Regions from separate parts of the Pseudogulbenkiania sp. AW2-16 genome, predicted to be linked through region 2. Evidence: riboswitches for the same ligand, from Rfam matches in the RefSeq annotation. Region 2 holds a riboswitch; each other region holds the start of a gene.
The links. Region 2 has a riboswitch for glycine ahead of glyA (serine hydroxymethyltransferase). Riboswitches for the same ligand answer to the same signal wherever they lie in the genome.

Region 1 (10,073 bases), 880 kb from region 2:
GCATCGACGCCGGCTTCCTTGGCGATGCGGATGATGTCGGGGATGTCGAGGTAGGCGGCGATGGGCTTCTGGCCGGCGCCGACGCGGTAGGCCTCGTCGGCCTTGAAGCGGTGCAGGGCGAGCTTGTCCTCGTCGGCGTAGATGGCGACGGTGCGGATGTTCATCTCGCTGGCGGCGCGCATGACGCGGATGGCGATCTCGCTGCGGTTGGCGATCAGGAGGCTACGGATGGGCTTCATGGTTCACACGGGTCCAAACAAGGCAGTCAATTGAAAGGGCCGGACAGCAAGGTATTGCGCACGCGCCGGCAGTTAAGGAATTCAATTCGGCGGCGCGGCGGTCGTCCCGGCCGAGCCGGCCAGACCCAGCCGGGCATGCAGGGCCTCGATGGCGTCGATCTGGTTGAGGCTGAAGAAGTGCAGGGCGGGCACACCCTCGGCGATCAGCCGCTCGCATTGCCGGGCGGTGACATCGAGCCCGAAGGCACGCACGGCGGCGGTGTCGTCGGCCAGGCTCTCCATCTTGCGGTAGATCCAGCGCGGCATCTCGATGCCGCGCGCCTCGGCCCGTTGCGCGGTGCTGCGAAAACGGGTCAGCGGCAGCACGCCGGGCACCAGCGGCAGGGTGATGCCGGCGGCGTGGCAGCTGTCGCGCAGATACAGGAAGGCATCGGTATTGAAAAAATACTGGGTGACCGCCGCGTTGGCGCCGGCCTCTTGCTTGACCCTGAGTGCGGCCAGGTCTGCGGCCGGACTCTTGGCTTGCGGATGGACCTCGGGATAGGCCGCCACCTCGATACGGAAGTCGTCCCCGCTGTGTTCGCGGATGAAGCGCACCAGGTCGCTGGCGTAGGCGAAGTCGCCACGGCTGCCCATGCCGGACGGAGTATCGCCGCGCAGGGCGAACAGGCGCCGCACGCCGAGACGGCGGTAATGCGCGCACAGCGCCGCCACTTCGGCACGCTCTGCCCCCACGCCCGACAGGTGCGGCGCCACGGTGTGGCCGGCCTCGTGCAGCTGCCCGACCAGGTCCAGCGTCCGTTCACGCGTGCAGCCGCCGGCCCCGTAGGTGACCGAGAAATACTCGGGGCCGAGCGCCGCCAGACGAGGCAGCGCCCGCTCCAGTTGCCGCGCGCTCTGCGGCGAGGTGGGCGGGTAGAGCTCGAGACTGAAGGGTATGGACATGCAACGCTCCTTATCAAAATACGGGGTGTCGTGACGGTGTGGGTCGCCACGGCCGGCGAGGCGACGGCACCCGGCCCAGGCCGGGCGCCGTTTGACACAATCAAGCCACGATATCGCCCCTGGCCTGCAGATCGGCATGGTAGGAAGAACGCACCATCGGCCCGGAAGCCACCTGGCCGAAGCCCAGCGCCAGCCCCAGCTCGCGCAGCTCGGCGAATTCGGCCGGCGTAACGAAGCGCTTGACCGGCAGATGGTGACGCGTCGGCTGCAGGTACTGGCCCAGCGTCAGCATCTCGACGTCGTGCGCGCGCAGATCGCGCATCACCTGTTCCACTTCCTCCCGCGTCTCGCCCAGCCCCAGCATCAGCCCGGACTTGGTCGGCACGTCGGGAACCGCGTAGTGGAACTCCTGCAGCAGCTTGAGCGAATGCAGGTAGTCGGCGCCGGGGCGCGCCTCGCGGTAGAGCCGGGGCACCGTTTCCAGGTTGTGGTTGAACACGTCGGGCGGCGTCGCCTCCAGGGCGTCCAGCGCGATGCCCAGGCGGCCGCGGAAGTCCGGCACCAGGGTCTCGATCTTGAGCGCGGGGTTGAGCCGGCGCGCCTCGCGGATACAGGCGGCGAAGTGCGCGGCGCCGCCGTCGCGCAGGTCGTCGCGGTCGACCGAGGTGATCACCACGTACTTGAGCCGCATCGCCGCGATGGTTTCGGCCAACCTTTGCGGTTCGGCGGCATCGAGCGGGTTGGGGCGGCCGTGGCCCACGTCGCAAAACGGGCAGCGGCGGGTACAGATGTCCCCCATGATCATGAAGGTGGCGGTGCCGTGGCTGAAGCATTCGCCGAGGTTGGGGCAGCTCGCTTCCTCGCACACGGTGTGCAGTTTCTGCTCGCGCAGCACCTTCTTCAGTTCGACCACCTCGCGCGAGCCGGGAAAGGCGGCGCGAATCCACGCCGGCTTGCGCTGCATCTGGCCCGGCTCGGTCGCCACGACCTTGACCGGAATGCGCGCCATTTTCTCCGCGGCGGAGAGTTTGGTCCCCGCCGCCAGCGGGGCCTTGTTCGGGACGAGGGCGTTCACGGCTCAGCTCCGGTAGTAGCGTTGCGGCACGAACGGCGTCTTCGCCACTTCCACCGCCACCGGCTTGCCACGCACCATGGCGAACAGGGGCGTGCCCAGTGCGGCGTGCGCGCTAGCCACGTAACCCATCGCCAGCGGGGCGCCCAGGGTCGGGCCGAAGCCGCCGCTGGTGACCTTGCCGATGGTGTGGCCGTCGGCGTCGACGAGCTCGGCGCCTTCGCGCACCGGCACCTTGTCCTTCACCAGCAGGCCGACGCGCTTGCGCTGGGTGCCCTCGGCGATGTGCCGCGCCACCACGGCGGCGCCGGGATACCCGCCGGCGCGTTCGCCGTCGGGACGGCGCGCCTTCGAGATCGCCCACAGCAGGCTACCCTCGATCGGCGTGGTGCTCGTGTCGATGTCGTGGCCGTACAGGCACAGGCCCGCCTCCAGCCGCAGCGAGTCGCGCGCGCCCAGGCCGATCGCCTGTACTTCCGGCTCGGCCAGCAGCAGGCGCGCCAGCGCTTCGGCGTGGTCGGCCGGCACCGAGATCTCGTAGCCGTCTTCGCCGGTGTAACCCGAACGGCTCACGTAGCATTCCACGCCGGCCAGTTCGACCCGGGTGCAGTGCATGAAGGTAAGCTCCGCCACCGCCGGCGCGTGGCGCGCCAGCACGGTGGCCGCGGCCGGGCCCTGCAGCGCCAGCAGGGCGCGGTCGTTCAATTCCACCACCTCGCAGCGGTGGCCGATCTTGCTCTTCAGGTGGGCGATGTCCTGCGCCTTGCAGGCGGCGTTGACCACGACGTAGAGCACACCGCCGCCGAAGTTGGCCACCATCAGGTCGTCGAGAATCCCGCCGTCGTCGTTCGTGAACAGGGCGTAGCGCTGCAGGCCGACCGGCAGGTCGATCACGTCGATCGGCACCAGCGTTTCCAGCGCGGCGGCGGCCTCGGCGCCGATCAGCTTGACCTGGCCCATGTGCGAGACGTCGAACAGCCCGGCGGCGGCACGGGTGTGCTGATGTTCCTTCAGGATGCCGAGCGGATACTGCACCGGCATCTCGTAGCCGGCGAACGGCACCATCTTGGCGCCCAGCTCGACGTGCAACGCGTAGAGCGGGGTGCGGGAAAGCGTTTCAGTGTGGCTCATGCTGAGCTCCTTGATTCTCAAACACGCGGCGACCTCGCCACCGCATGCGGATTTCTTCGTTGGGGCACCGGATGCCGCCTGCCTCGCCGGACGGCATGCTCAGCCAGCGGCGCACGGCGCCGACGTTGGCCGAAGCAGGGTCTCCGGACCCTCCGTTCCGTTACCGGCGGTACACCGGAAAGGCGGCGCACAACTGCGCCACCTGGGCGCGCACCGCGGCGATCACCTCCTCGTCGCCGAGGTGGTCGAGCACGTCGCAGATCAGCGTCGCGGTGCGTGCCGATTCGCGCTCGGTGAAGCCGCGCGTGGTGATCGCCGGCGAGCCGATGCGGATGCCGCTGGTGACGAACGGGCTTTGCGGGTCGTTCGGCACGGCGTTCTTGTTCACCGTGATGTGCGCCCGGCCCAGCGCCGCGTCGGCATCCTTGCCGGTGATGCCCTTGTTGATCAGCGACAGCAGGAACAGATGATCGTCAGTGCCGCCGGACACCACTTCGTAGCCGCGCTCCTGGAATACCGTGACCATGGCGCGGGCGTTGGCGATGACCCGTCGCTGATAGTCTGCGAATTCCGGCAGCAGCGCCTCTCTAAAAGCGACAGCTTTTGCCGCAATTACGTGCATCAGCGGGCCGCCCTGGATGCCGGGGAACACCAGCGAGCTAAACTTCTTCTCCAGCTCCGGGTTGCTCTTGGCCAGGATCAGGCCGCCGCGCGGGCCGCGCAGGGTCTTGTGGGTGGTGGTGGTGACGACGTCGGCAAACGGCAGCGGGTTCGGATAGAGCCCGGCGGCGACCAGGCCGGCCACGTGCGCCATGTCGACGAACAGGTACGCTCCCACCGAGTCGGCGATTTCACGGAAGCGGGCGAAGTCGAGCACGCGGGCGTAGGCGGAAAACCCGGCCACGATCATCTTCGGGCGGTGTTCTTCGGCCAACCTTTGCACTTCGTCGTAGTCGATCAGCCCGGTGTCCGGGTTGAGGCCGTACTGCACGGCGTTGTAGAGCTTGCCGGAGAAGTTGACCTTGGCGCCGTGGGTGAGGTGGCCGCCGTGCGCCAGGCTCATGCCGAGCACGGTGTCGTGCGGCTGCAGCAGCGCCATGTAGACCGCGGCGTTGGCCTGGCTGCCGGAGTGCGGCTGCACGTTGGCGTAGTCGGCGCCGAACAGCTGCTTGGCGCGGTCGATGGCGAGTTGCTCGACCACGTCGACGTGCTCGCAGCCGCCGTAGTAGCGCTTGCCAGGGTAGCCTTCGGCGTACTTGTTGGTGAGCACCGAGCCCTGCGCCTGCATCACGCGCGGACTGGTGTAGTTTTCGGAGGCGATGAGTTCGATGTGGTCTTCCTGGCGCTGGCGTTCCGCCTCCAGCGCGGCCCACAGTTCGTCGTCGAAGCCTTCGATGTGCATGTCTTGGGTATACATCTGCATTCTCCTCTGGCGCGGTTGCCGCCGGAGCGGCAACCGTCGGCCGGGCAGGGTCAGTTCGGGTAGTCCGACAGCGGCGGGCAGGAGCACACCAGGTTGCGGTCACCATGGACGTTGTCGACACGGCTCACCGGCGGCCAGTACTTGTTCGGCGCCGAGCGCGCCACGCCGTGCGGATACACCGCCTGCTCGCGCGAATAGGCGTGTCCCCATTCGCCCACCAGCTCGGCCGCCGTGTGCGGCGCGTGCTTGAGCGGGTTGTCGTGCGCATCCAGCGTGCCGGCCTCCACCGCGGCGATCTCGCCACGAATCGCGATCATCGCGTCGATGAAGCGATCCAGCTCGGCCTTCGACTCCGACTCGGTCGGCTCGATCATCAGCGTGCCGGCCACCGGGAAGCTCATGGTCGGGGCGTGGAAGCCGAAATCGATCAGACGCTTGGCCACGTCGTCCACGCTGATGCCGCTGGCGTCCTTCAGGGGGCGCAGGTCGACGATGCACTCGTGCGCCACGCGCCCGTTCGGCCCGGTGTAGAGGATCGGGTAATGCGGCGCGAGGCGGCTGGCGATGTAGTTGGCGTTGAGGATCGCCAGCTCGGTGGCGCGCTGCAGCCCTGCCGCCCCCATCAGCGTGATGTAGGTCCAGGTGATCGGCAGGATGCTGGCGCTGCCGAACGGCGCCGCCGACACCGCGCCGCCGCCGGCGAGCCCGCCCTGGCGATGGCCGGGCAGGAACGGCGCCAGATGCGCCTTGACGCCGATCGGACCGACACCCGGACCGCCACCACCGTGCGGAATGCAGAAGGTCTTGTGCAGGTTGAGGTGCGACACGTCGCCGCCGAAGCTGCCCGGCTGCGCCAGGCCCACCAGCGCGTTCATGTTGGCGCCGTCGATGTAGACCTGGCCGCCGTGCGCGTGCACCACGTCGCAAATCTCGCGCACGCGCTCTTCGAACACGCCGTGGGTGGACGGGTAGGTGATCATGATCGCGGCGAGATCATGGCTGTGCTGCGCCGCCTTCGCCTTCAGATCATCGACGTCGACGTTGCCGGCGTCGTCGCACTTGACCACCACCACCTGCATGCCGACCATCTGCGCCGAGGCCGGGTTGGTGCCGTGCGCCGAGGAGGGGATCAGGCACACGGTGCGCTGCCCCTCGCCACGGCTGGCGTGATAGGCGCGAATCGCCAACAGGCCCGCGTATTCGCCCTGCGAGCCGGCGTTCGGCTGCAGCGACACCGCGTCGTAGCCGGTCACCGCGCACAGCATCGCCTCCAGCTCCTGCGTCAGCGCACGGTAGCCCTCGGCCTGCTCGGCCGGCGCGAACGGGTGCAGCCCGGCGAACTCGGGCCAGGTGATCGGCAGCATCTCGCTGGTGGCGTTGAGCTTCATGGTGCAACTGCCCAGCGGGATCATGGTGCGATCCAGCGCCAGGTCCTTGTCGACCAGCGCGCGCAGGTAGCGCAGCATCTGCGTTTCCGAGTGATGGCTGTTGAACACCGGGTGGGTGAGGAAGGCGCTGCCGCGCTTGAGTTGCCCCGGCAGCGCATCCGGCGTGGCCGCCTCCAGCGCGGCAAAATCCGGCACCGGCTTGCCCTGGGCAAAGATCGCCCACAGCGTCGTCACGTCCTCGGCCGTGGTGGTCTCGTCCAGCGCGATACCGAGGCGCTGCGCGTCGATGACACGCAGGTTGATCGAGTAGGAGCGGGCGCCGGCATGCAGCGCAGCGGTCTGCGCGCCACTGTCGACGGTCAGCGTGTCGAAGCAGTACTCGGTCGGCACGCTGTAGCCGAGCTGGCGCAGGCCGGCCGCCAGGGTCACGGTCAGCCGGTGCACGCGCCGGGCGATGGTGCTCAGCCCCTGCGGGCCATGGTAAGCCGCGTACAGTCCGGCGATGTTGGCCAGCAGCACCTGCGCGGTGCAGATGTTGCTGGTCGCCTTCTCGCGGCGGATATGCTGTTCGCGCGTCTGCATCGCCAGCCGCAGGGCAGGGCGGCCGTGCGCGTCGATCGACACCCCGACCAGACGGCCCGGCATGCTGCGCTTGAAGGCGTCGCGGGTCGCCAGGTAGCCGGCGTGCGGGCCACCGAAGCCGAGCGGCACGCCAAAACGCTGCGTGGTGCCGATCGCCACGTCGGCGCCAAATTCGCCCGGCGGGGTCAGTAGCGTCAGCGCCAGCAAGTCGGCGGCCACCACCGCCAGAGCGCCCTTGGCATGCGTCGCGTCGATCACGCCCTGGTAATCGTGGATGTCGCCGAACGTGCCCGGGTACTGCAGCAGCACGCCAAAGCAGTTGACACCGGCCAGATCTCGGCGCGGGTCGCCCACCACCACCTCGATGCCGATCGGCTCAGCGCGGGTGCGGAGGATCTCGATCGTCTGCGGATGGCAGTCGGCCGCCACGAAAAACACCGGGCTCTTCGATTTGGCCAGACGCTGGCAGAAGGTCATCGCCTCGGCCGCCGCCGTGCCTTCATCCAGCATCGAGGCGTTGGCGATCTCCATGCCGGTGAGGTCGGCGACCATGGTCTGGAAGTTGAGCAGCGCCTCCAGGCGGCCCTGCGAAATCTCCGGCTGGTACGGGGTGTAGGCGGTGTACCAGTGCCGGGTTCTCCAGCACGTTGCGCTGGATCACCGGCGGGGTATGGGTGTCGTGGTAGCCCATGCCGATGAACGACTTGAACACCTTGTTGCGGCTGGCGATATCGGCCAGCTTTTGCACCGCCTCGGCTTCGGTGCAGCCCGCACCGAGGGCCAGCGGCTCGTGACGGCGAATCGCCGCCGGCACCACTTGCCGGATGAACTCGTCCAGCGAGCCGACATTCAGTTCAGCCAACATCTCGGCCTGTTCACCGGCATCCGGGCCGATGTGGCGGCGCACGAACAGCTCGCGCTGCGTGAGGGAATCAAACGTAGCCATGACCAATCCCCCTATGCGCCGATGTAGGCGTGGTAGCCGGCGGCATCCATCAGCCCGGCCAGTTGCTCCGGGTTGTCGATACGCATGCGGAAGAACCAGCCCGCGCTCTCCGCCGCCTCGTTCACCAGGCTCGGCTCGTCGGCCAGCGCGTCGTTGACGGACACGACGGTGCCATCCACCGGAATCTTGATCTCGCCGGCGGCCTTGACCGATTCGATGGTGGCGGCTTCCTCGCCCTGGGCGAAACGGTCGCCCTCCCGGGGCAGCGCCACGTAAACCAGGTCGCCCAGCAAGTTCTGGGCGTAGTCGGTGACGCCAACGGTGGCGCAGCCGTCCGCCTCCAGGCGCAGCCATTCGTGGGATTCGGTGTATTTGATGTCGCTCATTGCTCTCTCCTGACAGGGTTGCGTGAAGTGAAACGGGCCAACGCAAGCCTGGAGTACAACGGCGAAAGCAGGGGACGATCGGGGGATCGGCATCCGGACTTTAGCGGGGCATTCCAGGCGGCGTGAGCCTGATGCCCCCTCTGTCCATTTGCCTGAGAGATTACGGACCCGGACGGGAACGCTTTTCCTTCGGCGAGGCCTCGTGGGCCTACTCTCCAGAGAGCTAGTCGATGCGGCAGTCCTTTTGCCTGAGAGTTTCTGGGGCGATTCCCCTTCGGCGCCGCCACATGGCGGTCTCTCCTGTCACATCCCGATAGCTTGATGCCCAATCTAGAGGAGGGGTTCCGGGACTGTCAACAGCAAAACACCCGCGCCACCGAGGCCCGATACGCGGCACCCGTCGCGCACCGCCGCCGATAGCTGGCGCAAACCCAGACCAGACGGGCCTCTCGGCATCAAAGGCCCGGCCCGATACTTCAGCATTTGGCGAAGTACATATCTGAACATTGCTATTCAACACTCGCCCCGCAACAGCGGACATGGAGACGCGCGACCGTTCTCGAGGGGGGGCGACACTCACCGTCTGCCCAGGTAAAGACCATCGTGAAGACGAGCCGGGCATGAGGTTTCAGCGGCCCATGCATCACGTCAGGTGCGGACAATCCCGAACACCGGGACGGCCTCGTCGCCGTTCGAAAAATTGACACACTCGGGGAACGGAAAACCGGTGGTGCAGTCTACTCATTCGTCTGTCGAGAGAGCACCCTCGACTCAACTGGAAGGAACCCGATGGCCAAACCACCACGCACCAACCCGGTAGCCAAATTCGCACAACGTCTGCAGCGCTGTGCCACCTTTACAGACCGGAAGAAGCGAGCCAGGCAAGGCTATGCCAAGCATAAGAAACAGGCGGGAAGTTTTACTCTCCCGCCTTTTTTATTGACCTGAAATCTGGCGTCAGCCACGAGTCCAAAGTCCGACTCCACACGACTCCTGCCCGGCTTGTAATGCCTTGCCTTGCCAACATGGGCAAGGGGGATCTGCCATATCCGGACTTCAGATGTCAGCTATCAGGCCAGGCTGTAGCGCGCCTGAAAACCAACGCGACAAATCACTGCTCTTCACGTGATGTCGCCGATACCGCCTTCTTCAAACTTTCGTACAAATCTGGAAATTGTGTCTTGAGAAGACCGATGACCTCCATGTCCTCACGGTTGATGACGGCAAGGTCAACTTGCTCGATATGCACCAGGCGGAACAGTTCCCGCACCGGGCGCGGCATGTTTCGGCCCGACTCGTAGCGCGACCCTCCAGATTGAGTGACGCCGATCAGGCTCCAGAATTGCACCTGGTTCAGCCCTCGCTTCAGACGAACTTCGCGAGGATGAGGTAGGGCTTTGTGCGATGTCATCAGTGGGCTCCTGTTTATGGGTGCCGCAATGATAAATGGGGAGTGAGCAGTCTCACCTCAGGCAAATTGCAAATATTTGTTAACAAATATGCCATTTATTTAATAACACTCGCCGCAAACACCGTTTCTCGATCGTCCACGCGATACCAAATAAACCGGCCGCAGCGACCCCGAGCAAGCTCGCTGGGTGTAACAACGCGGTCTCAACGGCAGACCATCCTGGCAACAGGATGAATCAACAAGCGACAAGGCGACGTGTACGGCATGGCGGCGGCAAATAGGCACAGTCGCCAGGGAAAATACCGGGAGAACCGCTATCAGACGGCTCCGCCCGATACGGAGAGGGCACGGCTCCTGCCGGGTTTGGCGTGAGGGGCCAAACCCTTGGATGCCCCCCCCTGAGGCCGGGCCGTTCAATGAGCGGACTCAGTCGCTGGCACGGGTGGGATGAAATTCTCAACCCACTCCTGGAAGGCTTCGGCCGGCATCGGCTTGGCGATGAAGTAGCCCTGAGCGTAGTCGCATCCCAGTCGGGACAGTTGCTCCCAGT
Region 2 (10,073 bases):
GCTGCGCCAGGCCAGTTCGTTCTCCAGCATGATCTGGCTGATCGGCTTGCCGTGTTCCTTGCACAGCGCCAGCAGCTCGGCGGCGTTGTTGAAGGGATGGCGCAGCTCGGTGGCGCCGGGCGGCACGAAGCCGGCCTCCACCGCCGCCTCGTCCACCACGAAGCCACCACCTACCGAGTAGTAGGCGCGCTTGTCGAGCACGTTGCCGGCGTCGTCGCGGGCCTCGAAGGTCATGCCGTTGGGGTGGAAGGGCAGCGACTTGCGCTTGTGCAGCACCAGGTGCTCCGGCTCGGTGAACACCACTTCGTGCTGGCCGAGCAGCGACAGCCGTTTGTTGCTGCGGATTGCTGCCACCATGGCCGGCACCGCGTCGGTGTCGACTTCGTCCGGCAGTTCGCCCTGCAGGCCGAGCAGTACCGCCACGTCCGAGCCGTGGCCCTTGCCGGTGGCGCCGAGCGAGCCGAACAGTTCGCTGCGCACGCTGGCCACTCGTTCCAGCAGGCCGTCCTTCTCCAGCCGGGCGACGAACTGACGCGCGGCGCGCATTGGCCCCACGGTGTGCGAACTGGACGGGCCGATACCGATCTTGAACAGGTCAAAGACGCTGATTGCCATGGTTGCTTCTCTTGCTACGGCACCCCGCTAGGCGGGGGCCTGATGAATTCGGGAGACAACCCCCGGCCGTTTCCGGCCGGGGTAAAACTCGATCAAGGGTCACGATCCTGCCACGTTTCCGAGAGGGCTGTTGGCATTGTCCTCATCGCAGGATGGGGAATCCATCGATGATGGGTTCCTCTGAATTGCCCCCATCCTGCGGCGTGCGCGACCGATCGTGAGGCGGGTTCTTAGCCGCGGTACACCGGGAAAGCTGCGCACAGCTCGGCCACCTGATGCTTGACGCGCTCGATCACCGCCGGGTTCTCGATATCGTCGAGAATGTCGCAGATCCAGCCTGCCACGCGCTCCACTTCGGCTTCCTTGAAGCCGCGCGTGGTGACGGCCGGGGTGCCGATGCGGATGCCGCTGGTGACGAACGGGCTTTGCGGGTCGTTCGGCACGGCGTTCTTGTTGACGGTGATGTGCGCCGCGCCCAGTGCCGCGTCGGCTGCCTTGCCGGTCAGCCCCTGGCTGATCAGCGACAGCAGGAACAGGTGGTCGTCCGTCTTGTTGGACACCACGCTGTAACCGCGGTTCTGGAACACCGTGACCATGGCGCGGGCGTTGGCGATGACCTGTTGCTGGTAGGCCTTGAACTCGGGCTGCTGCGCCTCGAGGAAGGCCACCGCCTTGGCGGCGATGACGTGCATCAGCGGGCCGCCCTGGATGCCGGGGAACACCAGCGAGCTGAACTTCTTCTCCAGCTCCGGGTTGCTCTTGCACAGGATCAGGCCGCCGCGCGGGCCGCGGAGGGTCTTGTGGGTGGTGGTGGTGACGACGTCGGCGAACGGCACCGGGTTCGGGTACAGGCCGGCGGCGACCAGGCCGGCGACGTGCGCCATGTCGACGAACAGGTAGGCGCCGACGCTGTCGGCGATCTGGCGGAAGCGGGCGAAGTCGAGCACCAGGGAGTAAGCCGAGAAGCCGGCCACGATCATCTTCGGCTTGTGTTCTTCGGCCAACCTTTGCACTTCGTCGTAGTCGATCTCGCCGGTGTCCGGGTTGAGGCCGTACTGCACCGCGTGGTAGATCTTGCCGGAGAAGTTGACCTTGGCGCCGTGGGTGAGATGGCCGCCGTGCGCCGGGCTCATGCCCAGCACGGTGTCGTGCGGTTCCAAGAGCGCCATGTAGACGGCGGCGTTGGCCTGCGAGCCGGAGTGCGGCTGCACGTTGGCGTAGTCGGCGCCGAACAGCTGCTTGGCGCGGTCGATGGCGAGCTGCTCGACCACGTCGACGTGTTCGCAGCCGCCGTAGTAGCGCTTGCCGGGGTAGCCTTCGGCGTACTTGTTGGTGAGTTGCGAGCCCTGCGCCTGCATCACGCGCGGGCTGGTGTAGTTTTCGGAGGCGATCAGCTCGATGTGATCTTCCTGGCGCTGGCGCTCGGCCTCCAGCGCGTTCCACAGGGCGTCGTCGAAGCCGGCAATCTGCATATCCTGGGTAAACATGTGCTGTCCTTGTTGTTGCAGGGCCGGCGGCCAATGGCGGCCGCCGCGTGCCCGGTCGTTGGTGTCGACCTGTGGCCCGCACGGGCGAGGGAAGGGGTAAAGGGCGGGTGCAACGGCACGGACGCGGGTCCCCATCCGACACAGGTCAGATGACGCCCCCTCTGTCCTTTTGCCTGAGAGATTACGGCGGGGTGACGGGCACCCGGCCATGCTTCCTTCGGCGAGGCCTCACGGGCCTACTCTCCAGAGAGCCGAACGACATTGCGGTTCTTTTGCCTGAGAGTTTCTGGGGCGATACCCCTTCGGCGCCACCGCTCAAGGTGGTCTCTCCCGCAATGTTTGACGCGGCTGGTGCCGAATCTAGAGATGCCGCCGCAGCCTGTCAACGTGATTCGTCACGCGCCGGCGGCGGCACGGACGCGGCGCAGCGGGCAGGGTGTCGGCGGTGCCCGCCGACACGGGGAGCCGGCGGGGAGAATAGTCGCTTTGGTGACGAAACTGGTCGGCTGTTGAGCTGCCGAGCCGCTACCGCCGGGCCGATGCGCACCGGCCCTGCTCGGGGCCGGTGTCGGGTCGATGCAACACTTCCGGCGCGTGCCGGCAGGCTCATGCCGGCGCGGCTGCCACGGTGGCTGAGGCGGCGCTCAGCGTCGGGTAGAGCCGCACCACCTCGCCGATGATCAGCAAGGCTGGCGGACGCACGCCGGCCGCCGCGATGCGTGCCGGCAGGGTGGCCAGGTCGGCGCTGACGATGCGCTGCTGCGGCGTGGTGGCGCGCTCGATCACGGCGGCGGGGGTGGTGCCGGGGCGGCCGTGGCGCATCAGCTCGGCACAGATGCGCGCCGCTTCGGCCAGGCCCATGTAGATCACCAGGGTTTCCTCGGCGCCGGTGTGGCGCGTCCACTCGAGTTCGTCTTCGCCGTCGCGGCGGTGGCCGGTGACGAAGCTCACGCCTTGGGCGTGGTCGCGGTGGGTGAGCGGGATCAGCCCGCGCGCCGCGGCACCGCAGGCGGCGGTGATGCCGGGGATCACTTCGCACGGAATGCCGGCCTCGGCCAGCGCCTGGACCTCTTCGCCGCCGCGGCCGAACAGGAACGGGTCGCCGCCCTTGAGGCGCGCCACGCGCCGGCCCTGGCGTGCCTGGCGGATCAGCAGGGCGTTGATCTCGCCCTGCGGCAAGGTGTGGCGGCTGGCTTCCTTGCCGACGTCAATGCGCCAGGCCGAGGGCGACGCCAGTGCCAGCACGGCGGGGTCGACCAGGTGGTCGTACAGCACCACCTCGGCTCGTTGCAACCGGGCCAGTCCCTTGACCGTGATGAGTTCCGGATCGCCCGGTCCGGCGCCGATCAGGCAGACCGTGCCGGGGGGAAGTCGTCGTTGGCGGAGGCGGTCTGAGCGGCGCTGGTGGCCGCTGTCGAGAGGGGGGAGAGGCGGGGTGGTTCATGCGGACTCCTGCAGCAAGGCGATGACAATGGCGCAAGTGTAGGAATGGCGCGGCCGGGAAATCGTTGATTCGCATCAATGTCGTAAACATGTATCGCCCATACAGTTTACCCCAGGCACCGGGTGTTTCCGGTGATATGTGATAGGAGGCCGTATGAGCGCCAGCTTCACCAAGTCGACCGCCCGCAATATTTTCTATGGTGGGGCGGTGTTTTTCTTTCTGTTGTTTCTTGCATTGACGTTCGATACCACCCAGGCGCTGCCCAAGCGCGACAACCGCGTCAACCTGACCGAGCAGGTCGCACGCGGCAAGAACATCTGGGAGACGCGCAACTGTATCGGCTGCCACACCCTGTTGGGTGAGGGCGCCTACTTTGCGCCGGAACTGGGCAACGTCTACCAGCGCCGCGGACCGGAGTTCATCAAGGCCTGGATCAAGGGTCAGCCGACCGGCGCCCCGGGTCGTCGCCAGATGCCGCAGTTCCATCTGACCGACGGCGAACTGGACGACCTGGTCGCCTTCCTCAAGTACAGCTCCGAGATCAATACCAACAACTGGCCGCCCAACATCGAAGGCTAAGGCTGCCGAGCGGGATGAATTCTTGTCAGATTTAGGGAGATTCGCATGAGTACCTCGACCACGGCGGTTCTCGACACCCCTCGGGGTGTGGAGGAACACGCCGCCACCCGGCTGAAATACCGCTCGCAGGCGGTAGCCAAGCCTTACTTCATTGCCGCCATCGGGCTGTTCTTCGGCCAGATCGTGTTCGGCCTGATCATGGGCCTGCAGTACGTGATCGGTGATTTCCTGTTCCCGGAAATTCCGTTCAACGTGGCGCGCATGGTGCACACCAACCTGTTGATCGTGTGGCTGCTGTTCGGCTTCATGGGCGCCGGTTACTACATGATTCCGGAGGAGTCGGAACGGGAGCTGCACAGTCCTAAACTCGCCATCATCACCTTCTGGGTGTTCCTGGTGGCGGGCGCCCTGACCATCGTCGGCTACCTGTCGGTACCGTACGCCACGCTGGCCCAGCTGACCCACAACGAAATCCTGCCGACCATGGGACGCGAGTTCCTGGAGCAGCCCACCATCACCAAGGTGGGGATCGTGCTGGTGGCGCTGTCCTTCCTCTACAACCTGTCGATGACCGTGCTGTCCGGCCGCAAGACCAGCGTCAGCCTGGTGATGATGCTGGGGCTGTGGGGCTTGGCGATCTTCTTCCTGTTCTCGTTCTACAACCCGACCAACCTGGTGCTGGACAAGTACTTCTGGTGGTACGTGGTGCACCTGTGGGTGGAAGGCGTGTGGGAACTGATCATGGGCGCCATGCTGGCCTTCGTGCTGATCAAGGTGACCGGCGTCGACCGCGAGGTGGTGGAGAAGTGGCTGTACGTGATCATCGCCATGACGCTGATCTCCGGCATCATCGGCACCGGTCACCACTACTACTGGATCGGTACCCCGGGGTACTGGCAGTGGTGGGGCTCGATCTTCTCGGCGATCGAACCGATTCCGTTCTTCATGATGACGCTGTTCGCCTTCAACATGGTCAACCGTCGCCGTCGCGAACACCCGAACAAGGCCGCCGTGCTGTGGGCCCTGGGGACCGGTGTGATGGCCTTCCTCGGCGCCGGGGTGTGGGGCTTCCTGCATACGCTGGCTCCGGTGAACTACCTGACGCACGGCACCCAGCTCACCGCCGCGCACGGTCACATGGCCTTCTACGGTGCCTACGCCATGGTGGTGATCACGATGATCTCCTACACCATGCCCAAGCTGCGTGGTCGCGAGGCCAACAGCCGCGGCGCCCAGAAACTGGAGATGGTGTCGTTCTGGCTGATGACCCTCGCCATGGTGGCCATCACGCTGTTCCTGACCGCCGCCGGCTACGTGCAGGTGTCGCTGCAGCGCATGGGTACCACGCCGATGCCGTTCATGGCCGCTCAGGACCATGCCGCGACCTACTACTGGCTGCGTGAAGCCAGCGGTGTGGTGTTCTTCATCGGTCTCGCGCTCTACATCATCAGCTTCTTCGTCAAGGGCAAGACCGACGAAGCCGCCCACTGAGTGTGTGTAGCTAAAGGCGGCCCGGGGGGATTCGGGTCGCCTTTTTTTATCGGAAGCCGGTTTGGCCCGCTGCGTGTGCGATGCGGGGCCGGGCCGGATCCTGGGAGGCAAATATGAACCAGAGCGTAACCCTGTCGGCTTCGGCCAACCCGCGCGAGGTGCCGGGCGATCTGGCGATGTGGTTCTTCATCCTCGCCGAGCTGCTGGTGTTCGGGGTGTTCTTTCTCGCCTACGGCTATGCCCGGGCGCACGACCCTGCCACCTTCGTCGCCGGCCAGCGCCAGCTGGCGCTGGGCGTGCCCACCGTCAATACCCTGCTGCTGATTGCCGGCAGCGCCAGCGTGTCGGCGGCGGTGCGGGCCTTCGTGCTCGATCGCCAGCGCACCGCCCGCCGTCTGCTGTGGCTGACCGTGGCGCTGGGAATGGGCTTCGTGGTGCTCAAGTGCGGCGAGTTCGCCGGAAAGTTCGCCGCCGGCATCACGCTGTCGAGCGACACCTTCTGGATGTTCTACCTGTCGCTCACCTTCTTCCACTTCCTGCACGTCATCCTCGGCATGGTGATCGTCGGTGCCGTGGCAGTGTACGCCCGCGACGGGCGCTACCGGCCGGGCCAGCTCGCCGGTGTGGAGACCGCCGCCGCCTACTGGCACATGGTGGACCTGGTGTGGGTGGTGCTGTTCGCGCTGGTGTACGTGGCACGTTAGAGCCTGTCCACGATCGTGTTGCACGTCCCTGATCGGGACGCCATGGCGTAGCCCAGCCGAGGGCCACCCGCGACACATCCTGAACCGGTTCTGAGTGATTTTTATTGCTTGCCCTTGGTCAAGGTGAGGCCGGGGCCCGACGCGTAAGTTGATGACTATGAACGCTTTGAGAGATTTCCCTACCGTCTGGCGGGTGTGGCTGTGGTTGACCGCGCTGACCCTGCTGGCGGCTTTTCTTGCTGACGCTCACCTCACCCCCGGCCACCTTGCGCTGGCGGCGTTGTCGGTGGCCTGGCTCAAGGGCCTGGCCATCGTCGAGCACTACATGGCCCTGCGCCACGCCCCAGCCTGGCTGCGGCTGACCGTGCACGGCTGGCTGGCGCTGGTGAGCGCCGTGTTGATTTTTAGTTTCCTGTGAGAGAACGCCATGAACGCACCCACCGTTTCGGCCCAGCTTGATGTTCCTTTCTACCAGCCGGTCGGCTCCGAATGCGAGCTGTTCGAGGCCGCCTGGCGTCAGCAGCTGCCGGTGCTGATCAAGGGCCCCACCGGCTGCGGCAAGACCCGCTTCGTCGCCCACATGGCGGCGCGCCTCGGCCTGCCGCTGATCACCGTGTCCTGCCACGACGACCTGACCGCCGCCGATCTGGTCGGCCGCCACCTGATCGGCGATGGCGCCACCTACTGGAGCGATGGCCCGCTCACCCGCGCCGTGCGCGAGGGCGGCATCTGCTATCTCGACGAAGTGGTCGAGGCGCGCAAGGACACCACCGTGGTGCTGCACCCGCTCACCGACGACCGCCGCATCCTGCCGATCGAGCGCACCGGCGAGGTGCTAGAGGCCTCGCCCGACTTCATGCTGGTGGTGTCGTACAACCCCGGCTACCAGCACGTGCTGAAGACCCTCAAGCCGTCGACGCGGCAGCGCTTCGTGGCGATGTCCTTCGACTTCCCGCAGCCCGAGGTGGAGCACGCCGTGGTGGTGCGCGAGAGCGGCATCGACGCCGGGCGCGCCAAGCAACTGGTGACGCTGGCGGGCCAGCTGCGCCGCCTTACCGGCTACGACCTGGACGAATCGGTCAGCACCCGCCTCCTGGTCTACGCCGCTAAGCTGATGGCCGCCGGCATGGCACCGCTCACCGCCTGCCGCACCGCGTTGGCCGAGCCGCTGACCGACGACGCCGACACCCTGGCGGCGCTCCTGGCCGTCATCGACACCCAGTTCGCCGCCTGACATGGGCGACGACGAACGGCAGGACGAACAGCACAAGGTGGTGCTGGCCCACGCGCTGTATCTCGCCAACCTGCTCTTGGCCCCCGGCATCGCCTTCCTGTTGCTGTGCTGGTGCCGCCGGCGCTGGCGCGGCCAGGCCACGCCCAGGTTGGCCGAAGCCCTGCACCAGTCCTGGGGGGCCTCCTGGCGCGCCGGCATGCTGCTGGTCCCGCTGGCGCTGAGCGGCCTGCTGCTGGACCCGTCCCGCGCCGCCGGCTGGCTGCCGCTGATCCTCTCCTTCCTCGCGTTGCACGCCGTGCTGGCGCTGATGGGGATCGCGGCGCTGGCCCGGGTGCTGGCCGACCAGCCTTTCTGCTACCCGCTGCCCGGTTTGTGGCGGCACCGTCAGGAGCATTGACGATGGAAGATATTGTCGGAGGCTGGTGGGACCGGCTGATCACCCGCGCCGCCTACCGCGGCCACCCGCAGGCGGCAGTGACGCTGGCCGGCGTGACCCGGTTGGCGCCGCCGTTTTTCCGTGCCATGGGCGGCGACCCGGCGCTGGTGCTGCGCTCCACCGTCGGCACCGAGCACGGCGCGCGCCGCTCGCTGCTCGAGCGCGTGGCCGGCATCGGCGAGAAGGTGGAACTGGCCTGGAGCGACCGCCGGGCGCTGTATCTGCCGGAGAAACTCGATCTGTTCCCGTCCGCCATGCTCAACCGCGCGCTGTACTTCTGGCTCATGGCGCTGGCCGCCGAGCCGGCGCCGCGCGGCGACTGGCTGACGCGCAACCGCTTGGCGACGCAGCGTTGCACGGCACGCATGCCCGGGCTCGCCGCCAGCTACCACCAGCTGGTGGGCGCCTTGCTCGCCTTGCGCCCCGACCCGGCGCGGCTGTCGGCGCCCGAGGCCGCGGTGGAGCAGGCCATCCGCCGGGCGCTGCAGCACCCCGAACGCGAGGTGGCGTTGCCCGAGGTCAAGCGTCCGCCGCAGCCGGTGCCGCTGTGGCTGCACCCGGCGCCGCCCACCGGCGCCGAAAATGGCGGCGCCGCGGGGGAGTCCCCGGCCGACGACGACAGCGAGCACAAGGCGCGCGAGAGCGCGCAGAAGCGCCGCCGCTACCGCGCCCAGCGCATCGTGCCGGAGGACAAGAAGGACGGCATGCTGATGGTGTTCCGCGCCGAAAGCCTGTTCACCTGGGACGAGTACGTCAAGGTCAACCGCCACAACGACGAGGATGAAGACGAGGACAACGCCGCCGCCGCCGAGGACATGAACAAGCTCAGCATCGCCGCCGACAGCAAGACGCGCGGCAGCCGCCTCAAGTTCGACCTCGACCTGCCCTCCGCCGAGTACGACGACACCCCGCTCGGCCCCGGCCTGCTGTTGCCGGAATGGGACTGGAAACGGCAACGGCTGATCGACGACCACTGCCGCCTGCTGCCGATGCACCCGCGCGACGCCAGCCCGGCGCCGCTGCCGGATCGGCTGCTGCCGCTGGCACGGCGGCTGCGCCGCCAGTTCCAGGCGCTGGCGCCGGAACGCACGCGCAAGAGCGGCGAAACCAACGGGCCCGACATCGACCTCGACCGCGTCATTCGTTTCATGGCCGAACGCCAGAGCGGCGTGGCGCAGGGCGAGCCGGGGCTGTACCAGGCCTGGCCGCCGGGCGAGCGCAACCTGGCCTGCCTGCTGTTGGCCGACCTGTCGCTCTCCACCGAGAGCTGGGTCGGGGAGGCGGGCCGCGTGATCGACGTCATCAAGGACAGCCTGCTGCTGTTCGCCGAGGCGCTCTCGGCCAGCGGTGACGCCTTCGGCCTCTACGGCTTCTCGTCGCTCAAGCGCCACGAAGTGCGCTACCTGCTGTTGAAGGACTTCGCCGACGCCTTCGACGACGCCGCGCGCGGCCGCATCATGGCGCTGCGTCCCGGCTACTACACGCGCATGGGCGCGGCGATCCGCCAGTCGGCGCGCATCCTCGTGCAGCAGCCGGCGCAGCGGCGCCTGCTGTTGATCGTCTCCGACGGCAAGCCCAACGACATGGACCACTACGAGGGACGCTACGGCATCGAGGACACGCGCCAGGCCATCCTCGAGGCGCGCCGCGACGGCGTGACGCCGTTCTGCGTCACCATCGACCGCGAGGCCGGCGACTACCTGCCGCACCTGTTTGGCAGCCGCGGCTACGTGGTGGTGCAGCGCGCCGAGACCCTGCCGCAGGTGCTGACCACGCTGTATGCGCAGCTGACGCGCTGAGAGCGAAAAGGTTCACCCCTTTTGCATATTTGCCTGAGCAAGCGTTGACGCGCATCAAGGAGGGGGAGGGGCGGCAGGCCGATGATGCCGGTGTCAATTCCTTACCCTTCAAAGGAGTATGCACCATGAGCACACCGAGGATGTCCGTACTGGTCAAGAGAGCCGTCATGGCGGCGTTGCCGCTGGCAGTGACAGCGGCGTTCGCCGCCCCTCCCGGCGCCAGCGCGCCGGAACTGGCCTACCAGGCTGGCGGCTCGCCCCTGGCCGGCCAGGAGATGCACCAG
Region 3 (10,073 bases), 2.0 Mb from region 2:
AAGGTTTCCCGCGTGCCCAGCGAGAACAGCAGGATCTCCATCTTGTTGGAGCCGACCAGCTTGGTGCGGGCATCGATATTGGCGAGCAGGGTAGCGTCGGTGGCTGGCATGTCAAACCTTTCCCGATTTCTTTTTGAGTGCGGTCGTCAGTGGTGCGTTACTTGCCGATGTGCAGCATTTCGCGCAGCTTGATCGCCAGTTTTTGGGCTTCGAACTTGGAAACGTAGGAGTCGACACCGACCGATTCGCCGAGCTTCTGGTTGGAGTTGCCCGACAGCGAGGAGTGCATCAGCACCGGAATGCCGGCAAAGCGCGGGTCGCTCTTGATGAGCTTGGTCAGCATGTAGCCGTCCATTTCCGGCATTTCCACGTCGGTCAGTACCAGGTTGACGATGTCACAGAGCTTGCGGCCGGAGAGGTCGGCCTGGGCGGCCATCCGCTGGAGTTCGTCCCAGGCGCGCATGCCGTTGATGGCGTAGGCGTACTTGACGTTCATGGCTTCCAGGGTGCGTTCGATCTGTTTGCGCGCGACGACCGAGTCGTCGGCGAAGAAGATCATGCGCTCTTCCTTGATCGGCTCGATGTTCAGGAAGTGATGGGCGTCGTCGGTGAGCGAGGTCTCGGCCAGGACTTTCTCGACGTCCATCATCATGACCAGGGTGTTGTTGAGCTCGGTTACGGCAGTGACTAGCCCGCCCATGCGGTTGGTGATCATTTCCGGTGGCACGCGCATGGCCGACCAGTCGAGCCGCAGGATGGTGTCGACGGCCTCGACCAGGAACCCCTGGGTGTGACCGTTATATTCGGTCACGATCATGATTTCGGGTTTCTTCTCGGTGACGATGCCGGCGTACTTGGCCAGATCGATGATGGGCACGAGTGCGCCACGCAGGCTGACCATGCCTTCCACGGAAGACGGCATTTCTGGCGCGGAGGTGATTTCAGGTGTGCGCATGACCTCGCGCACCTTGAAGACGTTAATCCCGAAAACTTCCTTGCGCCCGGTTCGTTGATCTTCTCCGAGGGAGAACAACAGGATTTCGAGCTTGTTGGTGCCGGCGAGCTTGGTGCGGGCATCAATCTTTTTAAGAAGTTCTGACACGGAAACCTCCGCTGCATCATGTTTTTTGGGAGTATCGTTTGGAGTGTCGATACGCCCGTTATTAGGGGTGTCGGGGGCCACTGGCTCCGTCCATTACGGCAAATGTACCCCAGATTGGCTTAACCGGTTTGGATAATTATCATACTGATTAATCAGTTTTTACAAATGTGTTGTGGTGAATGACAAAAACTGTTTCAAACTTGCACGACCAGCAAACACTGGAGCAGGCGTTTGCCCAGTTCAATGCCGTTTCCGGCCAATTGATCGATGCCTACAACCAGCTGCAGGGGCAGGTCAATGTGCTGAATGCGCAACTGGACGAGGCCAATAACGAGCTTAGGCGTCAACTCTCGAATAACGCGGCGTTGGCCGAGCGGCTCGGCATGTTGCTGGAGGCGCTGCCGGCCGGCGTGGTTGAGTTGCTGGTCGATGGTCGGGTGCAGACTGAAAACTCCGCCGCCGAGGCGATGCTGGGGGCGTCGGTGCGGGGACGGTCATGGCCGGAGGTGCTGGCCGGCTTCCAGCCGACCGACATTGATAACACCTTCTTGTTACCGCGTTGTGGCGAGCAGCCACCGCGCCGCATCACGCTGCAGTACCAGGACCTGCCGGAATTGGGCGGGCAGATCGTGCTGCTGCACGACGTCACGCACCTGCACCAGCTCTCGAGCGAGCTGGCGCAGCAGCAGAAACTGGCCTCGATGGGCAGCATGGCGGCGTCGCTGGCGCATCAGCTGCGTACCCCGCTGGCGACCGCCATGCTCTACACCGCCAACCTGCGCCAGCCGAGTCTGGGCGAGGCGGAGCGAGAGCGCTTCATCGACAAGAGCCTGGCCCGGTTGAAGGCGCTGGAAGGGCTGATCCAGAACATGCTGAGCTTCGTCAGGGGGCAGGTGAGCGAGCTCGAGCTGCTGGACGTGGCCGGGTTGCTGGAAGAAGTCCGTGCCGTGGTGCAGCCTCATTACGCCGCGCGGGCGGTGCGGCTGGACTGTGACTTTGCGCTGGGCGAGCCGGTGCGGGTGGCGGGAGATCGCAAGGCGCTGGTGGGAATCCTGGTCAATCTGCTGGAGAACGCGCTGCACTTTTCCGTAGAAGGCCAGTGCGTGGAGCTGGGCGCCCGGCTGGAGGGCGGCGCAGTGCGGCTATGCGTGGTCGACGAGGGCCCGGGGCTGGGCGACGAGTTGCTGGAGCGGGTGTTCGAACCGTTCTTTACCACGCGCTCCGGGGGAACCGGGCTGGGGCTCGCCATCGTCAAGAAAGTGGTGGAGGAACTGCACGGCAGCGTGTGTGCGGGCAACCGCGAGGGCGGGGGCGCCTGCTTCGAGGTGCGGCTGCCGCTAGCGTGAGCCGAGCCGCTTGCCGTCCCCGCGATCACGGCTATGGGCACTGGTCGTGGTGTGTGCACCGTACAGGCAGGATGGCGAGGGCTTGCCGGGCCAATCTCTGCGTGTAAATCCATCGCTGAGCCAATTCAAAGATTGGCACGCAGGGATTTGTCCGGCGAAGGATTCGCATGCGAGTGCAATAACGCCAGCAGGGTTTTGCCTGATGGCCCCTTAATTATTCTTCCAGATACTGGGTCTTGCCGGTGACCTTGGCCCAGTCTTCGTGATCCGGCAGGGGGTCCTTCTTGGCGGCGATCACCGGCCAGACCTTGGACAGCCGGTCGTTGATCTCGATGAAATGCAACTGGTCGGCCGGCACGTCTTCTTCGGCGTAGATCGCTTCGACCGGGCACTCGGCGACGCACAGGGTGCAATCGATGCATTCGTCCGGGTCGATGGCGAGGAAATTGGGGCCTTCATGGAAGCAGTCGACCGGACAGACATCGACGCAGTCGGTGTATTTGCATTTGATACAAGCTTCGGTTACAACGTAGGCCATTGCATTTTCCTTTGGCGATTTGGGCGCTGACACTCAACAGTCTAGCCAATTTTGCCATCATTTGATTTTCCCGGCTGTTTTCCGATGATGTCTGGCTTCGCTCCCTCCTTGCCCTATCGTGGCCGTTTTGCCCCCAGTCCGACCGGTTTATTGCATGCCGGTTCGTTGACCACCGCCGTCGGCAGCTATCTGGAGGCGCGCACGCGCGGCGGCGTCTGGCTGTTGCGCATGGAGGACCTCGACCCGCCGCGCGAGGTGGCCGGCGCTGCTTCGGCCATCCTGCAGACGCTCGAGGCGCTGGGTTTCGAGTGGGATGGCGCTGTGGAATACCAGAGCCGGCGCCACGAGCTGTACCGCGCCGCGCTGGACCAGTTGGCCCGCGATGGCACTGGCGTACGCCTGTGGCTGTACGCGCAAGGAGATCGCGGCACACGCCCGCCGCGGGGTGGACGGCTACGTCTACCCGGGAACCTGCCGCAACGGCTGCGTGGCGGGGCGCGCCGGCCGTGCCTGGCGGCTACGCGTGGCACCGGGCGAGACGGTGTTCGTCGATCGCTTGCAGGGCGAGTACCGCCAGGATCTGGAGCGCGACATTGGCGATTTCGTGCTGCTGCGTGCCGACGGCTTCTGGGCCTACCAGCTGGCGGTGGTGGTGGACGATGCCGCGCAGGGCGTCACCGATATCGTGCGCGGCGCCGACCTCTTGGTGTCGACGCCGCGCCAGATCGCCGTGCAGCGGGCGCTGGGAGTGTCTACCCCGAGTTACTGCCACTTGCCGCTGATGGTCAACGCGGCCGGCGAGAAGCTGTCCAAGCAGACGCTGGCGCCGGCGATTGCCCCGGCGGCAGCGGCAGCGGAGCTGCGCCGTGCGTTGCAGCGTCTCGGGCATGTGCCGCCGAACGAATGCGGCAGCCTGGCCGAGTTGTGGGCCTGGGCGCGCGGGCATTGGTCATTGGACAAGGTGCCGGCCGGGCCGGTGACGGTGTGAGCCGGGCTTCGGCCAACTTGGTCGGGGAAGGGCTGCTGTTGGTTATTGTGTGGGGAAGTAACGTGGCGCTGCGCCTACATAATCGCGGCATGCAGCCGCGTGCGGCTTGCCAGACCGGCGGCCAGCGCCGATAATCTTGCCCCATCTAGCAGGAGAGAGTGGCCGCGCAAGCCGGCCGCCGCCGAAGGCGCAAGTGCACCCGCAATCGCTCAGGCAAAAGGACTGCGAGGATCGGGCCGTCGTTCCATGGGCGGCCCGCCGAATCTGGAGAGCGGCGCCTGGTTCCAGGCGCCCACCGAAGGGGCTAACGGCTGGTGCTGCACCAGTCGGAAAATCTCAGGTGTAGGGACAGAGGGGTGTATAGAAGGATGAACGCACCCTGAAGGACTCCGCATGACGGCCCCGAAACGTACCCCCCTGTTTGACGAACACCTCGCCGCCGGCGCCAAGATGGTCGATTTTGCCGGCTGGGAAATGCCCATCCATTATGGCTCGCAGCTGAAAGAGCACGAGCAGGTGCGCAGCGACGCCGGCATGTTCGATGTCTCCCACATGACCGTGATCGACATCACCGGTGCGGACGCCAAGGCCTGGCTGCAGAAGCTGATCGCTAACGACGTCGCCAAGCTGGGCTTCGAGGGCAAGGCACTGTATTCCGGCATGCTCAACGCCGACGGCGGCGTGGTGGACGACCTGATCGTCTATCTGACTTCGTACGGCTACCGCATGGTGGTCAACGCCGGTACCACCGACAAGGACCTGGCCTGGATGGAGCAGCAGAAAGCCGGTTTCGATGTGACGCTGAAGGTGCGTCGCGATCTGGCCATGCTGGCCGTGCAAGGCCCCAACGCCATTGCCAAAGTGTGCTCGGTGAAGCCGACGCTGGCAGACGCTATTAAATCTCTGAAAATCTTCCAGGGCTTGCCTGCAGGCGACTGGTTCTTTGCGCGAACCGGCTATACCGGCGAAGACGGCCTGGAAATCATGGTGCCGGCCACCGAGGCGCCGGCCTTCTTCCGCGAATTGCTGGCGGCCGGCGTGGCGCCGATCGGTTTGGGCGCGCGCGACACGCTGCGTCTCGAAGCCGGCATGAACCTGTACGGCCACGACATGGACGAGACCGTGTCGCCGCTGGCGGCCGGGATGGGCTGGACCATCGCCTGGGAACCGGCCGAGCGCGACTTCATCGGCCGTCAGGCGCTGGAAGCGCAGAAAGCCGCCGGCGTCGCGATGAAGCAGGTCGGCCTGGTGCTGGAAGGGCGCGGCGTGCTGCGCGAGGGGCAGAAGGTGGTGGTCGAGGGCGCCGGCGAAGGCGTCATCACCAGCGGCACTTTCTCGCCGACGCTGAAGCATTCCATCGCCATCGCCCGCGTACCGGCTGCGACCGGCGAGACCGCCCAGGTCGATCTGCGCGGCACGCTGACCGAGGTGCGCGTGGTCAAGATGCCGTTTGTTCGCAACGGCAAAAAAGTCTTTAATTAAGCCGAGTATCCGGACTGAGTGGAGGCGGGCCAGGCCCGCTTCCGGACGGGGCGGCAAGGCCCCGTCATCAACCTTTTCTACATTGGAGATGCAGTAATGAGCCAAATCCCCGCCGAATTGAAATACGTATCCAGCCACGAATGGCTGCGCCTGGAAGCAGACGGCACCGTGACCGTGGGCATTACCGAACATGCCCAGGAACTGCTGGGCGACATCGTGTTCGTCGAGCTGCCGAAAGTGGGTGCCGTGCTGGGTGACGGCGAACAGGCTGGCGTGGTGGAGTCGGTGAAGGCCGCTTCCGACGTGTACGCGCCGATCGAAGGCGAAGTGGTGGCCGTGAACGGTGAACTGGAAGCCGCGCCGGAACTGGCCAACAGCGAGCCGTACGGCCAGGGCTGGTTCTTCAAGGTCAAGCCGAGCAATGTCGCCGACCTCGACAAGCTGCTCAACGCCGAACAGTACGCCCAGGAAATCGGCGCCTGATCGAGCCGAACCGGCCTCGCGTCCCAGGGCGCGAGGCTTTTGTTTTATGGGGCCGGCGGCGCCGGCCCATAGTCCTCTTGCATCCGGATACTTGCAACATGACACTCTCTACCCTGTTTAACCACAACGAATTCATCGAACGCCATATCGGCCCGTGCGAGACCGAGAAGGCCGAGATGCTGGCCTACGTCGGCGCCGGCTCCTTCGAGGACCTGGTGGCCCAGACCGTACCGGCCAACATCCGCTTCAACCGCGCGCTGGACCTGCCGCCGGCGCAGCGTGAAGCCGACGCGCTGGCCGACCTGAAAGCGGTCGCCAGCAAGAACGTGGTGAACAAATCCTTCATCGGCCTGGGTTACTACCCGGTGCTCACCCCGGGCGTGATCCTGCGCAACGTGCTGGAAAACCCGGGCTGGTACACCGCCTATACCCCGTACCAGGCCGAAATCGCCCAGGGCCGCCTGGAAGCGCTGTTGAATTTCCAGCAGATGATCATCGATCTCACCGGGCTGGAAATCGCCAACGCCTCGCTGCTGGACGAAGCCACTGCCGCCGCCGAAGCCATGGCTATGGCGCGCCGCGTGTCCAAGTCCAAGTCCGAGCAGTTCTTCGTCGACAGTCGCGTGCTGCCGCAGACGCTGGACGTGATGAAGACCCGTGCCGAGTACTTCGGCTTCGAACTGGTGCTGGGCCATCCGGAAGAGGCCGGCAACGGCGACTACTTCGGCGCGCTGTTCCAGTACCCGGGCGAATCCGGCGAACTGTTGGACCTGACCCCGTACATCGCCGCGGTCAAGGCCAAGGGCGCGCTGGCCATCGTTGCGGCCGACGTGATGGCGCTGGTGGCGCTGAAGTCGCCGGGCGAAATGGGCGCCGACGTGGCGGTGGGCAACACCCAGCGCTTTGGCGTGCCGATGGGCTTCGGCGGCCCGCACGCCGCCTACTTCGCGTTCAAGGACGAGATGAAGCGCTCCGCTCCGGGCCGCATCATCGGCGTGTCGGTCGATGCCAAGGGCAAGACCGCGCTGCGCATGGCGCTGCAGACCCGCGAGCAGCATATCCGCCGCGAGAAGGCCAACTCCAATATTTGTACCTCGCAGGTGCTGCTGGCCAACATCGCCGGCATGTACGCCGTGTACCACGGCGCCGAGGGCGTGAAGCGCATCGCCGCGCGCATCCATCGCCTGGCGGCCATCTTCGCCCACGCGGTGAAGGCGGCTGGTGGCAAGCTGGTGTTCGACCGCTTCTACGACACCGTGCAGGTCGACTTGGGCGCCGATGCGGCCAAGGTGTACGCCGCCGCGCTGGCTGCCGGCATCAACCTGCGCGACGCCGGCAACGGCGTGCTGGGCGTGGCTTTCCACGAAGCCGCCAGCGAAGCCGACCTGGCTCAGCTGATCGAGATCTTCACCGGCAAGCCGGCCGACGTTGCCGCACTGGATGCCGTCGCTGCCGACGCCATTCCGGCTGGGCTCAAGCGCGAATCCGCCATCCTGTCGCACCCGGTGTTCAACACCCACCACAGCGAACACGAGATGCTGCGCTATCTCAAGAAGCTGGAAAACCGCGACCTGGCGATGAACCACTCCATGATCAGCCTCGGCAGCTGCACCATGAAGCTCAACGCCACCAGCGAGATGATCCCGATCACCTGGCCGGAATTCGCCAACATGCACCCGTTCGCCCCGCGCGATCAGGCCGCCGGCTATCTGGAAATGATCGAGGCGCTGCAACAGCAGCTGCTGGCCATCACCGGCTTCGACGCTATCTCGATGCAGCCGAACTCCGGCGCGCAGGGCGAATACGCCGGTATCCTGGCGATCCGCCGCTTCCACGCCAGCCGTGGTGAAGCGCACCGTAACGTCTGCCTGATCCCGCAATCCGCGCACGGCACCAACCCGGCTACCGCGCAGATGCTGGGCATGCAGGTGGTGGTGGTGAAGACCGACGACAACGGCAACGTGGACATGGCCGATCTCCGTGCCAAGGCCGAGCAGCATGCGGCCAACCTGGGCGCGCTGATGATCACCTACCCGTCCACCCACGGCGTGTTCGAGGAAGGCATCAAGGAAATCTGCGAGATCGTGCACGCGGCCGGTGGCCAGGTGTACATGGACGGCGCCAACATGAACGCGCAGGTGGGTCTGACCCGCCCGGCCGACATCGGCGCCGACGTGCTGCACATGAACCTGCACAAGACCTTCTGCATCCCGCACGGCGGCGGCGGCCCGGGCATGGGTCCGATCGGCATGAAGTCGCACCTGGCGCCGTTCATGGCCAACCACGTGGTGTCCGAAGTACCGGGCGCCGTGGCCGGCCAGAGCGCGGTTGCCGCGGCACCGTTCGGTTCCGCGTCGATCCTGCCGATCTCCTTCATGTACATCCGCATGATGGGCGCGGAAGGCATGAAGCACGCCACCGAGATGGCGCTGTTGAACGCCAACTACCTGATGAAGAACCTGTCGGCGCACTACCCGGTGCTGTACACCGGCCGCAACGGTCGCGTGGCGCACGAGTGCATCATCGACCTGCGTCCGCTCAAGGCGGCGTCCGGCATCACCGAGGTGGACGTGGCCAAGCGTCTGATGGACTACGGCTTCCACGCCCCGACCATGAGCTTCCCGGTGGCGGGCACGCTGATGATCGAGCCGACCGAGTCGGAATCCAAGGCCGAGCTGGACCACTTCATCGCCGCGATGGTGGCCATCCGCCAGGAAATCGACAAGGTGCAGAACGGCGTCTGGCCGCTCAACAACAATCCGCTGGTGAATGCGCCGCACAGCAAGGCCGACATCGCCGCCGACTGGGACCGTCCGTACAGCCGCGACGAGGCCTTCTTCCCGCTGCCGTACGTGCTGGACAACAAGTTCTGGCCGAGCGTGAACCGCATTGACGACGTTTACGGCGACCGCAACCTGGTGTGCAGCTGCCCGTCGGTCGAAGAGTACGAGTAAGCGTCAGGCGCTGTCGCAGCCGGTGTGTCGCACCGCTTCGGCCAACCTTTGACGGCAAACGGCTCCCCATCGCGGGGAGCCGTTTTTGTTTGCCGGTCTGCTGCTTGCCGGGGGCGGGTGGCGGGTCTAGGCTGCAAAAGGACATGGTGGCCGGCGCACCCTCGGCCAGCGTGCTCCGCCAGGAGAATCTGCATGCCCCCGTCAGCCCGCGAAGTCTTGAACCAGCCGCCGCCTCTGGTCGACTACAACCTGTTCAGCAGCGATGTCGCCTTGCAGGAAGGGGTGGTGCGCGAGGGCGCGGCGTGGGCGCGCGAGCCGCTGTTCGACTGCGGCGCGCTGCTGGGGCGGCGTGACAGCTTCGAGCTGGGTCGGCTCGCCAATCGCTATCCCCCCTTGCTGCACGGCTTCGACGCTCAGGGCTTTCGGCTCGACGAGGTGGAGTTCCACCCCGCCTGGCACATGCTGATGCGCGGCATCGTCGAGCGTGGCCTGCATTGCGCGCCGTGGGAGGAGCCCCGGCACTGGCGCCCATGTGGCGCGCGCCGCCGCCTTCCTGCTGCAGGCCCAGGTCGAGGCCGGCACGCTGTGCCCCACCACCATGACCTTCGGCGCCATCCCGGTGCTGTCGCAGCACGCCGGCCTGACGCTGGACTGGCTGCCGACGCTGTGCAGCCACGACTACGACGAACGCGACCTGCCGCTCGCGCAGAAGCACGGCGGCCTGGTCGGCATGGGCATGACCGAGAAGCAGGGCGGCTCCGACGTCCGGACCAATACCACGCGTGCCGAGCCGTGTGCGGACGGCAGCTACCGCCTCAGCGGTCACAAGTGGTTCTTCTCGGTGCCGCAGAGCGACGCCCACCTGGTGTTGGCGCAGGCGCCGGGCGGCCTGTCCTGCTTCTTCCTGCCGCGCTGGCTGCCCGACGGCACGCGCAACGCGGTGCGCCTGCTGCGCCTCAAGGACAAGCTCGGCAACCGTTCCAACGCCTCGGCCGAGGTCGAGTTCGACGCCGCCTACGCCGTGCTACTGGGCGAGGAGGGGCGGGGCGTGCCGCTCATCCTGGAAATGGGCGGGCACACCCGCTTCGACTGCCTGCTGGGCAGCGCCGGCATGATGCGCCAGGTGCTGGCGCAGGCGGTGCACCATTGCCGCCATCGCCGCGCGTTCGGCCGGCGCCTG

Region 1: linked by a shared signal. The riboswitch ahead of gcvH (glycine cleavage system protein GcvH) and the one ahead of glyA (serine hydroxymethyltransferase) in region 2 are both predicted to bind glycine.
Region 3: linked by a shared signal. The riboswitch ahead of gcvT (glycine cleavage system aminomethyltransferase GcvT) and the one ahead of glyA (serine hydroxymethyltransferase) in region 2 are both predicted to bind glycine.

The regions. Positions count from the first base shown of each region.
Region 1 covers NZ_CP157668.1:3,038,158-3,048,230, reverse strand. The annotation lists gene ABKF58_RS14940 (pyruvate carboxylase) at 1-239, opposite strand, end outside; gene ABKF58_RS14935 (methylenetetrahydrofolate reductase) at 321-1,184, opposite strand; gene lipA (lipoyl synthase) at 1,285-2,259, opposite strand; gene gcvT (glycine cleavage system aminomethyltransferase GcvT) at 2,263-3,387, opposite strand; gene glyA (serine hydroxymethyltransferase) at 3,548-4,804, opposite strand; partial or broken gene gcvP (aminomethyl-transferring glycine dehydrogenase) at 4,861-7,726, opposite strand; gene gcvH (glycine cleavage system protein GcvH) at 7,738-8,112, opposite strand; glycine riboswitch at 8,339-8,425, opposite strand; gene ABKF58_RS14905 (DUF7230 family protein) at 8,902-9,060, shown strand; gene ABKF58_RS14900 (helix-turn-helix domain-containing protein) at 9,224-9,523, opposite strand; gene ABKF58_RS14895 (EAL domain-containing protein) at 9,937-10,073, opposite strand, start outside.
Region 2 covers NZ_CP157668.1:3,916,204-3,926,276, reverse strand. The annotation lists gene ABKF58_RS18890 (L-serine ammonia-lyase) at 1-615, opposite strand, end outside; gene glyA (serine hydroxymethyltransferase) at 846-2,102, opposite strand; glycine riboswitch at 2,357-2,445, opposite strand; gene cobA (uroporphyrinogen-III C-methyltransferase) at 2,709-3,449, opposite strand; gene ABKF58_RS18875 (c-type cytochrome) at 3,700-4,125, shown strand; gene ABKF58_RS18870 (cbb3-type cytochrome c oxidase subunit I) at 4,171-5,616, shown strand; gene ABKF58_RS18865 (cytochrome c oxidase subunit 3 family protein) at 5,730-6,320, shown strand; gene ABKF58_RS18860 (cytochrome C oxidase subunit IV family protein) at 6,478-6,738, shown strand; gene ABKF58_RS18855 (CbbQ/NirQ/NorQ/GpvN family protein) at 6,748-7,554, shown strand; gene ABKF58_RS18850 (hypothetical protein) at 7,556-7,951, shown strand; gene ABKF58_RS18845 (nitric oxide reductase activation protein NorD) at 7,954-9,789, shown strand; gene ABKF58_RS18840 (cytochrome D1 domain-containing protein) at 9,915-10,073, shown strand, end outside.
Region 3 covers NZ_CP157668.1:1,952,956-1,963,028, forward strand. The annotation lists gene ABKF58_RS09545 (chemotaxis protein) at 1-110, opposite strand, end outside; gene ABKF58_RS09550 (chemotaxis protein) at 158-1,102, opposite strand; gene ABKF58_RS09555 (sensor histidine kinase) at 1,303-2,448, shown strand; gene fdxA (ferredoxin FdxA) at 2,663-2,986, opposite strand; partial or broken gene gluQRS (tRNA glutamyl-Q(34) synthetase GluQRS) at 3,071-3,974, shown strand; glycine riboswitch at 4,114-4,209, shown strand; glycine riboswitch at 4,229-4,336, shown strand; gene gcvT (glycine cleavage system aminomethyltransferase GcvT) at 4,368-5,456, shown strand; gene gcvH (glycine cleavage system protein GcvH) at 5,553-5,939, shown strand; gene gcvP (aminomethyl-transferring glycine dehydrogenase) at 6,038-8,893, shown strand; partial or broken gene ABKF58_RS09585 (DNA alkylation response protein) at 9,086-9,343, shown strand; gene ABKF58_RS09590 (isovaleryl-CoA dehydrogenase) at 9,426-10,073, shown strand, end outside.